Regions from separate parts of the Janthinobacterium sp. GW822-FHT07H10 genome, predicted to be linked through region 1. Evidence: predicted binding sites of a transcription regulator. Region 1 holds the regulator's gene; the other holds the start of a gene.
What was found. Region 1 encodes FliA, which starts transcription of late flagellar genes. Its sites were predicted from a motif close to CTAAAGTTTNNNNNNNNNNNGCCGNTA; they were not measured.
Positions count from the first base shown of each region.

Region 1 (4,936 bases):
AAAGGCCTTGGCCAGCACCTTGTCCAGCGTCTGGCTGACATCCGCATCGGCCGATTGCGTGGTGTGGGTGTGCAGGTCGCCGGCGATCCAGCGGCCGGCGGGCAGCGGTGGCACGCTGCTGTCCGGGCCGCCATCGCCGCCGCAGGCAGCGACGCTCAACAGGATGGCGATGGCCGAAGGAAGCAAGGTTCTGGAGTAAGACATGGGATTGACCTGGAAGCTGAAAAGAAGGGCGACAGCCTAGCAGTCCAGTATGACCAGCCCATGACACGCACTAGGGCGCGAAGCCGCGCCGGCAGGAAGGCCAGGCTTAGCACACCTAACATAGAACACCTAACAACACCTGCTGCGCGTCGCGATTTGCGCCCGCCGATGCTCACGGCCTCGGCGGCCCAGTGCAAGGCACAGCTCCGCTTCTCGGGCCAACAGGGGCGCCGAGCCTCGCTGCCGCTCGCGACGGTTTTGTCAGGCCTTGTCAGTTGGCCGGCGGCGCCGTCGGCACTTCCGTCACCGTCTCGGGGATGCCCGAGAGGATGGTCACGGCGACGCGGCGGTTGCGCGCGCGCCCTTCCGGCGTGGCGTTCGGCGCCACGGGGATGTTGTCGGCGTGGCCGACGGCCGTCAGGCGCGTGGCTTGCACGCCGCTGGCGATGAACAGGCGCACCACGGCGCTGGCGCGCGCGGCCGACAGTTCCCAGTTCGAGGCGAAGTTCGAATTGCTGATCGGCTGCACATCGGTATGCCCTTCCACCTGCACGTCGTGCGTGTCGTCCTTGAGCAGCACGGCCACGGCGCGCAGGGCCTGGTCCGATTCCGGCGTCAGGCGCGCCGCGCCCGGGTCGAACAGCACGCTGGCGTTGATTTCCACGCTGACGCCACGGCTCGTCTGCGTCACGCGCACCTTGCCTTCCTTCACCAGCGGCGCCAGGGTGGACGTCAGGTCCTGCGCCAGGCGCGTCATGTGCTCGCGCTCGCGGCGGATGGCTTCCGTGCGGCGCTTCAGGGCGGGATTCGGCAGCGGGATCGCCTGCGGCGCTTCCATGAGGATGGGCGGCGCGCCCTTGTCCAGGCTGAAGGCCTGGCCGATGGCGCTCTGGAAGACGCGGTACTTGCCTTCGTTGACTTGCGAAATCGCATACATGACGACGAAAAAGGCGAACAGCAGGGTGATGAAATCGGCGTACGAGATCAGCCAGCGGTCCTGGTTGTCCGGTTCCTCGTCATACTTCCTGCGCGCGCGCCGCATCATGGTCAGTGCTCGTGCAGGAGGCTGGCCACGCGCTCTTCGATGATGCGCGTATGGTCGCCCGTGGCGATGTCGTACAGCACGGCGGCCGTGATTTCATACTGCAGCACGCGGCGCGAAACGATGGCCTTGAGTTTATTTGCCACCGGCAGGAACAGCAGATTGGCCAAGCCCACGCCATAGATGGTGGAGACGAACGCCACGGCGATGCCGCCGCCCAGTTTGCTGGGGTCGGTGAGGTTTTCCATCACGTGGATCAGGCCCAGCACGGCGCCCAGGATGCCGATCGTGGGAGAATAGCCGGCGGCAGATTCCCACACCTTGACGGCCTGGCGCTCGGCCATCTCGTAGGCGGAGATTTCCACGTCGAGCAGCTGGCGCAGCTTGTCGGGCGCGATACCGTCGACGATCATGCGCAAGCCCTTGGCGTTGAAGCGGTCGGCCGTGTTTTCCATCAGGCGCTCGAGGGCCAGCGGGCCGTCGCGGCGCGCCGTCAGGCTCCATTGCCCGATGTCGCGCGCCAGCGCGGCGCGCGTGTCCGAAGGCGGCAGGAACACCCAGCGCAGCATTTCCAGGCCGCGCACGAAGGTGCGCAAGCGCGTTTGCAGCAGCACGGCGCCGAAGGTGCCGATGACAACGATGGCGAAGGCGGCCGGCTGCAGCAGGGAGGCCATCTTGCCGCCCTCCAGTGCCTGACCGACCAGGAGGCCCGCCAGCGCCAGCGCCAGCCCGATTACGCTGGACCAGTCCACGCCTGCTCCCTCAAGGTTGCGCGCAGGCGCGCGACGGCCTGGGTATGCAGCTGCGAGACGCGCGATTCCGATACGCCCATCACCGCGCCGATCTCCTTCAGGTTCAGCTCTTCTTCGTAGTACAGGCCCATGAGTATTTTCTCGCGTGGCGGCAGCGCGTCGATGGCATCGATCACGGATTGCCGGAAATCGGTATCGAGCAGGGACCGCAAGGGGTCGCTGTCCTCGTCCACGCAATGGCGGTCGAGGAAGCTGTCATTGCCGTCCGGGTCATGAAAATCTTCGTAGTACACCAGCTGGTGGCCGCCGCCGTCGCCCAGCATTTCCTGGTAGTCGGCCAGCGACATTTTCAGCAGTTTCGCCACTTCCGACTCCGTCGGCGGGTGGCCCAGGCGCTGCTGCAAAATGCTCATCGCCTCTTCGATCTTGCGCATGTTCTGGCGCATGCTGCGCGGCAGCCAGTCGCTGGTGCGCAGCTCGTCGAGCATGGCGCCGCGGATACGCAGCACGGCATACGTCTCGAACTGCGCGCCATGCGTTTCCTCATAGCGGCTGATGGCGTCCAGCAGGCCGATCATGCCGGCCTGGATCAGGTCATCGACCTCGACCGAAGGCGGCAATTTCGCCTTCATATGGTGCGCCAGACGCTTCACCAGCGGGATATGCTCCGTCAGCAAATAGTCCTTGTTCGATTTCCCTTTGACCGTGTACATAGGCTGCTTATTGTTTTATCGTCTTATCTGGTGCTACGGTTGGATTCAGGCGCTGAAATGGTGTGCGCTCCCCGTCTGGTACAAGGTGGTGCCCAGCACCGGCGCCGCCGAACGGACCAGGCGCTCGGCCAGTCCGCGAAACGCCACCGAAGCTCCCGCCAGCGGAAACGCGTCGACCACGCTGCGGCCCAGGCGCGCGGCGCGGTGCAGGTATTCATCGGCCGGCACCGAGCCCATCGACGTCAGTTTCACGGCCAGGTAGCGGCTCGCCGCCTGCGCCATATTATCGTATACCACTTTTGCCTCGGATTCGGAAGCGCCGGTGACAAGAATGCCGAACGGACGCCGTCCCAGCTCCTGGTTCAGTCGCTTGATCAGGCAATAGGCCGCCTTGATCGAATTGGCGCTGTTCGACACCTGCACCACGATGTCGGACGAGGCCATCAGCGGCACGGGGAAGCATGCGCCCTCCTCGGCCACCACGCCGTCGACCAGCACGATGCCGCTCTGGCGCGCCATCACTTCGAAGGTCTTGCCCAGGCGGCGCGTGTCTTCGTCGCCCGCATAGTCGCTGCTGTCCATCAGGTGGTTGCGCGCGCCCAGGTGGGCCACGCCGAAGCCCTGCGGCACCTGGTGGATCACCTGGTTCAGGCCGCACTGCTGGCGCGCCACGTCGAGCAGGCTGGCGCCGTGCGCCAGTCCCAGGCGCGAGGCGACGCCGTCGCTGCCGCCGCTGGCGTCGACCAGCAGCACTTCATTGCCGCCATACGCGAGCGAAGCGCCCAGGTTGACCAGCATGGCGCCCTTGTCGTCCTGCGGCGTGGCCGACAGGAACGTCATGACGCGCGGCTGCGGGCCGGCCAGCATGCGGCGCAGGCCTTCGGCCTGGTCGAAATCGAAATTAGCCAAGGTGCACCCCGCGCGCTTCATTGTTGCGGGCGGCGGCCTGCGCCATCAGCAGCGGCAGTTCGGCATCGGAAAACTGCGTCGCCGCCGTATCGCGCTTGAGCTTGAAGGCGCGGTCGATCAGGTAGGCGCGGTCGGCCAGGTGCAGGTCTTCCGGCACGCGCTGGCCGTTCGACACATAAAACAGGTTCAGCTTCTGGCGGATCACCACGTCGAGCACATTGCCGATGGACGCCGCCTCATCGAGCTTGGTCATGATGCAGCCGGCCAGGCCGCTGCCCTGGTAGGCGCGCACCACTTCATTGAGCGTTTCCTGCGTTGCCGTCGAATTCAGGCACAGCAGGCGCTTGACGTCGGCGCCGGCGCCCGACAGCATGGCCACCTGCTCCGTCACCATCTGGTCGCGCTGGCTCACGCCCACCGTGTCGATCAGCACCGTGTGCTTGTTCTTCAATTCCTTCAGGGCGATGCGCAAGTCCGCCTCGTCCTTCACCGAGTGCACCATCACGCCGAGGATCTTGCCGTAGATGCGCAGCTGTTCGTGCGCGCCGATACGGTAGGCGTCCGTGGTGATCAGGGCCAGCTTTTCCGGGCCGTGGCGCATCACGCAGCGCGCCGCCAGCTTGGCCGTGCTGGTGGTCTTGCCGACGCCGGTCGGGCCCACCAGCGCGAATACGCCGCCCTGCTCGAGCATGGCGTCTTCATTGGCGACAGTATTCAGGTTACGGCTGAGCACGGTCTTGATCCAGCGCATGCTTTGCGCGCCGTCCAGGCCGGCGGGCAGCTTGTCGATCAGGTAGCGCGCCAGGCTGGCCGAGAAGCCGGCCGCCAGCATTTCGCGCAGCACGACGGCTTTTTGCGGCTCGCGCTGCTGCGTCGAACCCCACGAGATTTCCGCCAGCTGGGTTTCCATCATGCCGCGCATGGCGCGGATTTCATTCATCATGCCGCTCATCTCGGCGGCGGCGTTCTCTTTGACGTGCGCCAGCGCGCTGGCCATCATCTGCTGCATGCGGGCCATGTCCACTGGCTCGGACGATGCCTGGCGCGGCGCGGCCGGGCGCTGGGCCGGGGCGGCCGCGCGCTGCGGCGTGGCGAACTGGGTCTGCAACTGGGGACGCGGCTGGGCCATTTCCGAGGCGGCCGGCGGCGATGCCAGCGAGGCGGCATCGTCATTGGCCAGCGCGAGGATTTCCACCACGCCATCGGCCTGGCGGTTCGACAGGATCACGGCATCGGGGCCGAGCGCTTCGCGCACCTTGCGCAGCGCATCGCGCGACGAGGCGCCCGTAAATTTCTTCACATTCATGGCCGGCCTC
Region 1 is NZ_JBXAKS010000020.1:46,204-51,139, forward strand. It holds gene AC1RDJ_RS27025 (CehA/McbA family metallohydrolase domain-containing protein) at 1-204, opposite strand, end outside; gene motD (flagellar motor protein MotD) at 476-1,246, opposite strand; gene AC1RDJ_RS27035 (flagellar motor protein) at 1,252-1,998, opposite strand; gene AC1RDJ_RS27040 (RNA polymerase sigma factor FliA) at 1,980-2,711, opposite strand; gene AC1RDJ_RS27045 (MinD/ParA family ATP-binding protein) at 2,757-3,620, opposite strand; gene flhF (flagellar biosynthesis GTPase FlhF) at 3,613-4,926, opposite strand.

Region 2 (4,936 bases), on a different contig from region 1:
ATATCCACCGAAAAAGTACAGGCATGAGCAAGGTTTTGTTAATCGACGACGACGTCGAGCTGGTCGGCATGTTCCAGGAGTACCTGACGCAGGAAGGGTTCGACGCCAAGGCCGTGCACGACGGCGAAAGCGGCGCGGCCGAAGCCCTGTCGGGCAAATATGCGATCGCCATCCTCGACGTCATGATGCCGCGCATGAATGGCCTGGAAACGCTGCGCCGCATCCGCGCCGGCAGCACCCTGCCCATCCTGATGCTGACGGCGCGCGGCGACGACACGGACCGCATCGTGGGCCTGGAACTGGGCGCCGACGATTACGTGACGAAACCATGCACGCCGCGCGAACTGACGGCGCGCATCCGCGCCATCCTGCGCCGTGCGCAGGCGGCGCCGCACGACAACGGGGGCACGGCGCCGCTGACCGTGGGCCAGCTGACGATGTGGCCGGAGCAGCGCCGTGCCGCCTGGGCCGGCACGCACCTGGAACTGACGAGCACGGAATTCAACCTGCTGGAAGTGCTGGTGCGCCACGCGGGCAAGCCCGTGAGCAAGAATCAATTGTCGGAACTGGGCCTGGGGCGGCCCATGGCCCGCTTCGACCGCAATATCGACGTGCATTTGAGCAGCCTGCGCCGCAAGCTGGGCAGCCTGGCCGACGGCCGTTCCTGCCTGCAAACCGTGTACCGGCTCGGCTACCAGCTGATCAAGGAGTAAGCCGTGGGCCGATTGTTCTGGAAGTTTTTCCTGTGCATCATGCTGGCCCAGGTGACGGCCACCATCGGCATCGGCGGCACCTTCTGGCTGAAAAACCGCGCCGCCCTGCAGGAACGGGCGCTCGACATCGACACCAGCCCGCCCGCGCAAATGGCCATCGAAGCGGCCAGCGCCACGCTGGAAGCGGGCGGCAGCGGGGCCCTGCGCCAGTTCCTCGGCAAGATGGAGCGGCTGCGCGTGTTTGCCGTCGATGCGCAAGGGCACGAATTAATGGGACGCAATGTCCACCCCGCCATGCTGCTCAAGGCGCGCACCTTGCTGGCGCAGCCGCAGTCGCATCCCGTGGTGCGCGAGGCGGGCGGTAGCGACGGCAAGCGCTACCTGCTGTTCCTGCCCTCCTCCGAACGCTTCCGCAATGCCGAGGCAGGCGCCGCGCGCGATACCCTCAATGCCGTCACCATGAGCGGTCCGCGCGGCATGCCGCCAGGGCCACGGTCAGGCGCAGCAGGCGCCGCGCCGCCCCGCCCGCAGTTCGAACGGGGCCCGCCGCCCGGCCCGCGCCTGGACAGTCCCTACCGCACCTTCATTCCCCTCGCCGCCGCCATCGCCGCCAGCCTGCTGTTCGCCTTCCTGCTGGCCTGGTACTTTGCCCGTCCCATCCGCGACCTGCGGCAAGCGTTCGAGGCCGCATCGCATGGCGACCTGGCGCCGCGCTTCCACGCCAGCGGCAAGCGCGGCGACGAATTGACGGACCTGGGCCGTGATTTCGACCGCATGACGGGACGCTTGCGCCACCTCATGGATAGCCAGACGCGCTTGCTGCATGATGTCTCGCACGAGCTGCGCTCGCCGCTGGCGCGCCTGCAGGCGGCCATCGGCCTGGCCCACCAGCAGCCGGAAAAGATGGCCGCCTCGATGCAGCGCATCGAACGCGAAAGCGAGCGCATGGACAAGCTGATCGGCGAACTGCTGACTCTGTCCCGGCTGGAAGCGGGCGCCGCGCAGGGGGGCGCCGCGCAACCGCACAGCGAAGACGTCGCCATCGCCGACCTCGTGCACGATATCGTGGCAGACGCCCGCTACGAGGCCGGGGCGCGCCAGGTGGCCATCGCGGTGGCGGGCGACGCGGCCAGCGCCGACGCCATGGTCACGGGCCAGCCGGAATTGCTGGCGCGCGCCGTGGAAAATGTCGTGCGCAATGCCGTCAAGCACAGCCCGGACGGCGGCACGGTGGACGTGGCCATGTCGCGCCAAGACGATGACAGGCAGGCAATGCTGCGCATCGCCGTTCTGGACCGGGGGCCGGGCGTGGCCACGGCCGACCTCGCCAGCATTTTCGAACCGTTCTTCCGCGCCAGCCCTACCCGGCACAGTACGGATGGCCATGGCCTGGGCTTGGCCATCGCCCGGCACGTGATCGGCGCCCATGGCGGCCGCATCGGGGCCAGCCTGCGCGACGGCGGCGGGCTGTGCGTGGAAATGCTGCTGCCCGTGAAAACGCCAGGCTGACCATCGAGGCCAGCCTCGCGCAGGGGATGGCCAGCCGCCCTGTTACGCCTGCGTATCGATGATGCTGCCCAGGGTGGACGAGGCCGATGCGGCCGGGCTGGTGGCCGTATCGGCGCTGCCGGCCGCCTGCGTGCTTTGCTGCGCAGCCTTTTGCGCGGCGGCGGCCTGCAACTGGGCAATTTGCGCCTGCAAGGCCTGGATCTGCTGCGCCAGCTGCTGCTGCAGCTTTTGCGACGCTTCCGTCTGCTCGCCCTTCTGCGACTCCGTCAATTCCTTTTGCGCCGCCGTGATCTGCTTTTGCAGCGCCGCGATTTGCGAGCTGCCGCCCGAACTGCCGCCACTGGCCGCGCTGACCGCGCCGCCTGTACCGATTGCCGCTACCATGATGCCTCCTGTGTGTGTCGATACCAATGTTAACGGCACGGGCAGGTGCGCATGTAGTGGCGCGCGTGTAAAGCCAGGTAAAGACGCCGCTCCGGCGCACGCTTGCCTCCCGGCATGCAAAACTGGCACACTGGGGCTTCCCTTCCTTGGCCTTGATCAATGATGACGATATCCTTGCTGCCCGCCCTGCCCGACTTCCTGCCCCGCCTGCGCTGCGGCGTCATCGAGTTTCCCGTCCATCACATGCGCGGCGGCACCTCGACGGGCCTGGTCTTGCACGCGGCGTCCGTGCCGACCGACCTGGCCTTGCGCGAGGAATTGCTGCGCCACCTGATGGGCGCGCCCCTGTCCGGCCAGTTGCCGGGCAACCGGCAAATCACGGGGCTGGGGCGCGGCGCACCGACCAGCAATAAAGTCTTTCTTGTCGAAGTGGAACAGCATGCGGGCCAGCCGCGCCTCGTCAGCACCCTGGCGCAACTGGCTGGCGGCCATGCCGGGATCGACTGGAGCGTGAACTGCGGCAATATGTCATCCGCCCTGCAACTGTGGGGCCTCGATAGCGGCGTCATCGAGGCGCTGGCCATCGGCCCGCACGCCATCGACATCCGCAACACCAACACGGGCGTCATCACCACCTCGCGCATGGCGCGCGAGCCGGACGGCAGCTTTGCGGCGACCGGCATACCCGGCGTGCCCGGCAGCTTTCCCCGCGTCGATCTATTCCTGCAGCAACCCGTGGGCGCCAAGACGGGCAAGCTCTTACCGACGGGCAAGGCGCAGGATAAGGTGCTCGGCTACGACGTCTCGTGCGTGGATGTGGCCGTGCCCATGGTCATCGCGCTGGCCAGCCAGTTCGGCAAGACGGCGCGCGAGTCCATCGCGGAACTGGAAGCGGACGCGGCTTTCATGCACACCATCCGCCAGGTGTGGAGCGCGGCGGGGCAACTGATGGGCTTGCGGCGGGGCGATGGCCAGCCGATGAGCCTGGATGAACTCGGGCGCAGCGAAACCATCCCCAAGTTCTGCATCGTGGGGCCGGCGTCGGGAGAGGGAAATATTGCTGTACGTTACTTTACGCCGCAGGCGGGCCACGCTTCGCTGGCCGTCTCGGGCGGCTGCTGCCTGGCGGCCGCCTGCCTGATACCAGGCACGGTGGCGCACGCCATGGCGCGCGGCTTGCCGGCCGTGGGAGCGAACGAGGCGGAAATCGCGGTGGGCATAGAAAATCCGGCCGGCATCCTGGACACCGGCATCGTGGCGCGCCAGGATGACGATACACTGGCCATCTGCAGCGCGGCTTACCGGCGCAGCACGCAAATCTTGCTGCGCGGCCATGTTCCGCTGTACCAGGCATCGCCGCAGCTGAAAGCCTGGCTACTGAAACAGCTTTAAGCAGACACAAGGCAGGACTGGCGCCTGCCCGCCGTCGCTCAGGTTTTTGGCAAGGTGACGCCGACCTGGCCCTGGTACTTGCCGCCACGGTCCTTGTACGACGTTTCGCATACTTCATCGGATTCGAAGAACAGCACTTGCGCCACGCCTTCATTGGCGTAGATTTTCGCCGGCAACGGTGTCGTGTTGGAAAACTCCAAGGTCACATAACCTTCCCATTCCGGTTCGAACGGCGTGACGTTGACGATGATGCCGCAGCGCGCATAGGTGCTCTTGCCCAGGCAAATCGTCAGCACATTGCGGGGAATGCGGAAATACTCGACAGTACGGGCCAGCGCGAACGAGTTCGGCGGGATGATGCAATAACCCTTGCCCGACACGTCGACGAAGTTGTTCGCGTCAAAATCCTTGGGATCGACGATGGTGGTATTGATGTTGGTAAACAGCTTGAACTCGTCGGCACAGCGGATGTCATAGCCATAGCTGGACGTGCCGTAGGACACGATGCGGTTGCCGTCGCGTTCCTTGACCTGGCCCGGCTCGAACGGCTCGATCATGCCGGTTGTTTCCGCCATGCGGCGTATCCATTTATCGCTTTTAATCGTCATCGCAGGGGCATCTTTCTAGAATATCGGAATGGCTGGGGCGGCACGCCTTGAGCAGGCGCGGCCCGGATGGCAGGATTTTACGCGAAAATCCACCGCCGTTGGCCATTGCCCCCTGAAAATCATTGCCAATAGTCTAGTGTTTCGCCAGCAACGCAGCGATCATCTCGCGCACCACCTGCGCCGTCAGCTCGGGGTTTTCCATCGGGAACAAATGGCCGCCAGGCACCTGGCGGAAAAACGGACCGACCAGCTTGCGCGTGGCCGTCAAGCCCGCCTGGCGGCATTCCACCGATGCCGTGCCGCCGATAAAGCCGATCGGTACGGACAAGC
Region 2 is NZ_JBXAKS010000002.1:166,918-171,853, reverse strand. It holds gene AC1RDJ_RS04855 (response regulator transcription factor) at 24-713, shown strand; gene AC1RDJ_RS04850 (sensor histidine kinase) at 717-2,222, shown strand; gene AC1RDJ_RS04845 (FlxA-like family protein) at 2,265-2,606, opposite strand; gene AC1RDJ_RS04840 (PrpF domain-containing protein) at 2,766-3,998, shown strand; gene dcd (dCTP deaminase) at 4,037-4,606, opposite strand; gene AC1RDJ_RS04830 (alpha/beta fold hydrolase) at 4,740-4,936, opposite strand, start outside.
Region 2: the regulator FliA is predicted to act here: its motif matches at 2,637-2,663, upstream of AC1RDJ_RS04845 (FlxA-like family protein).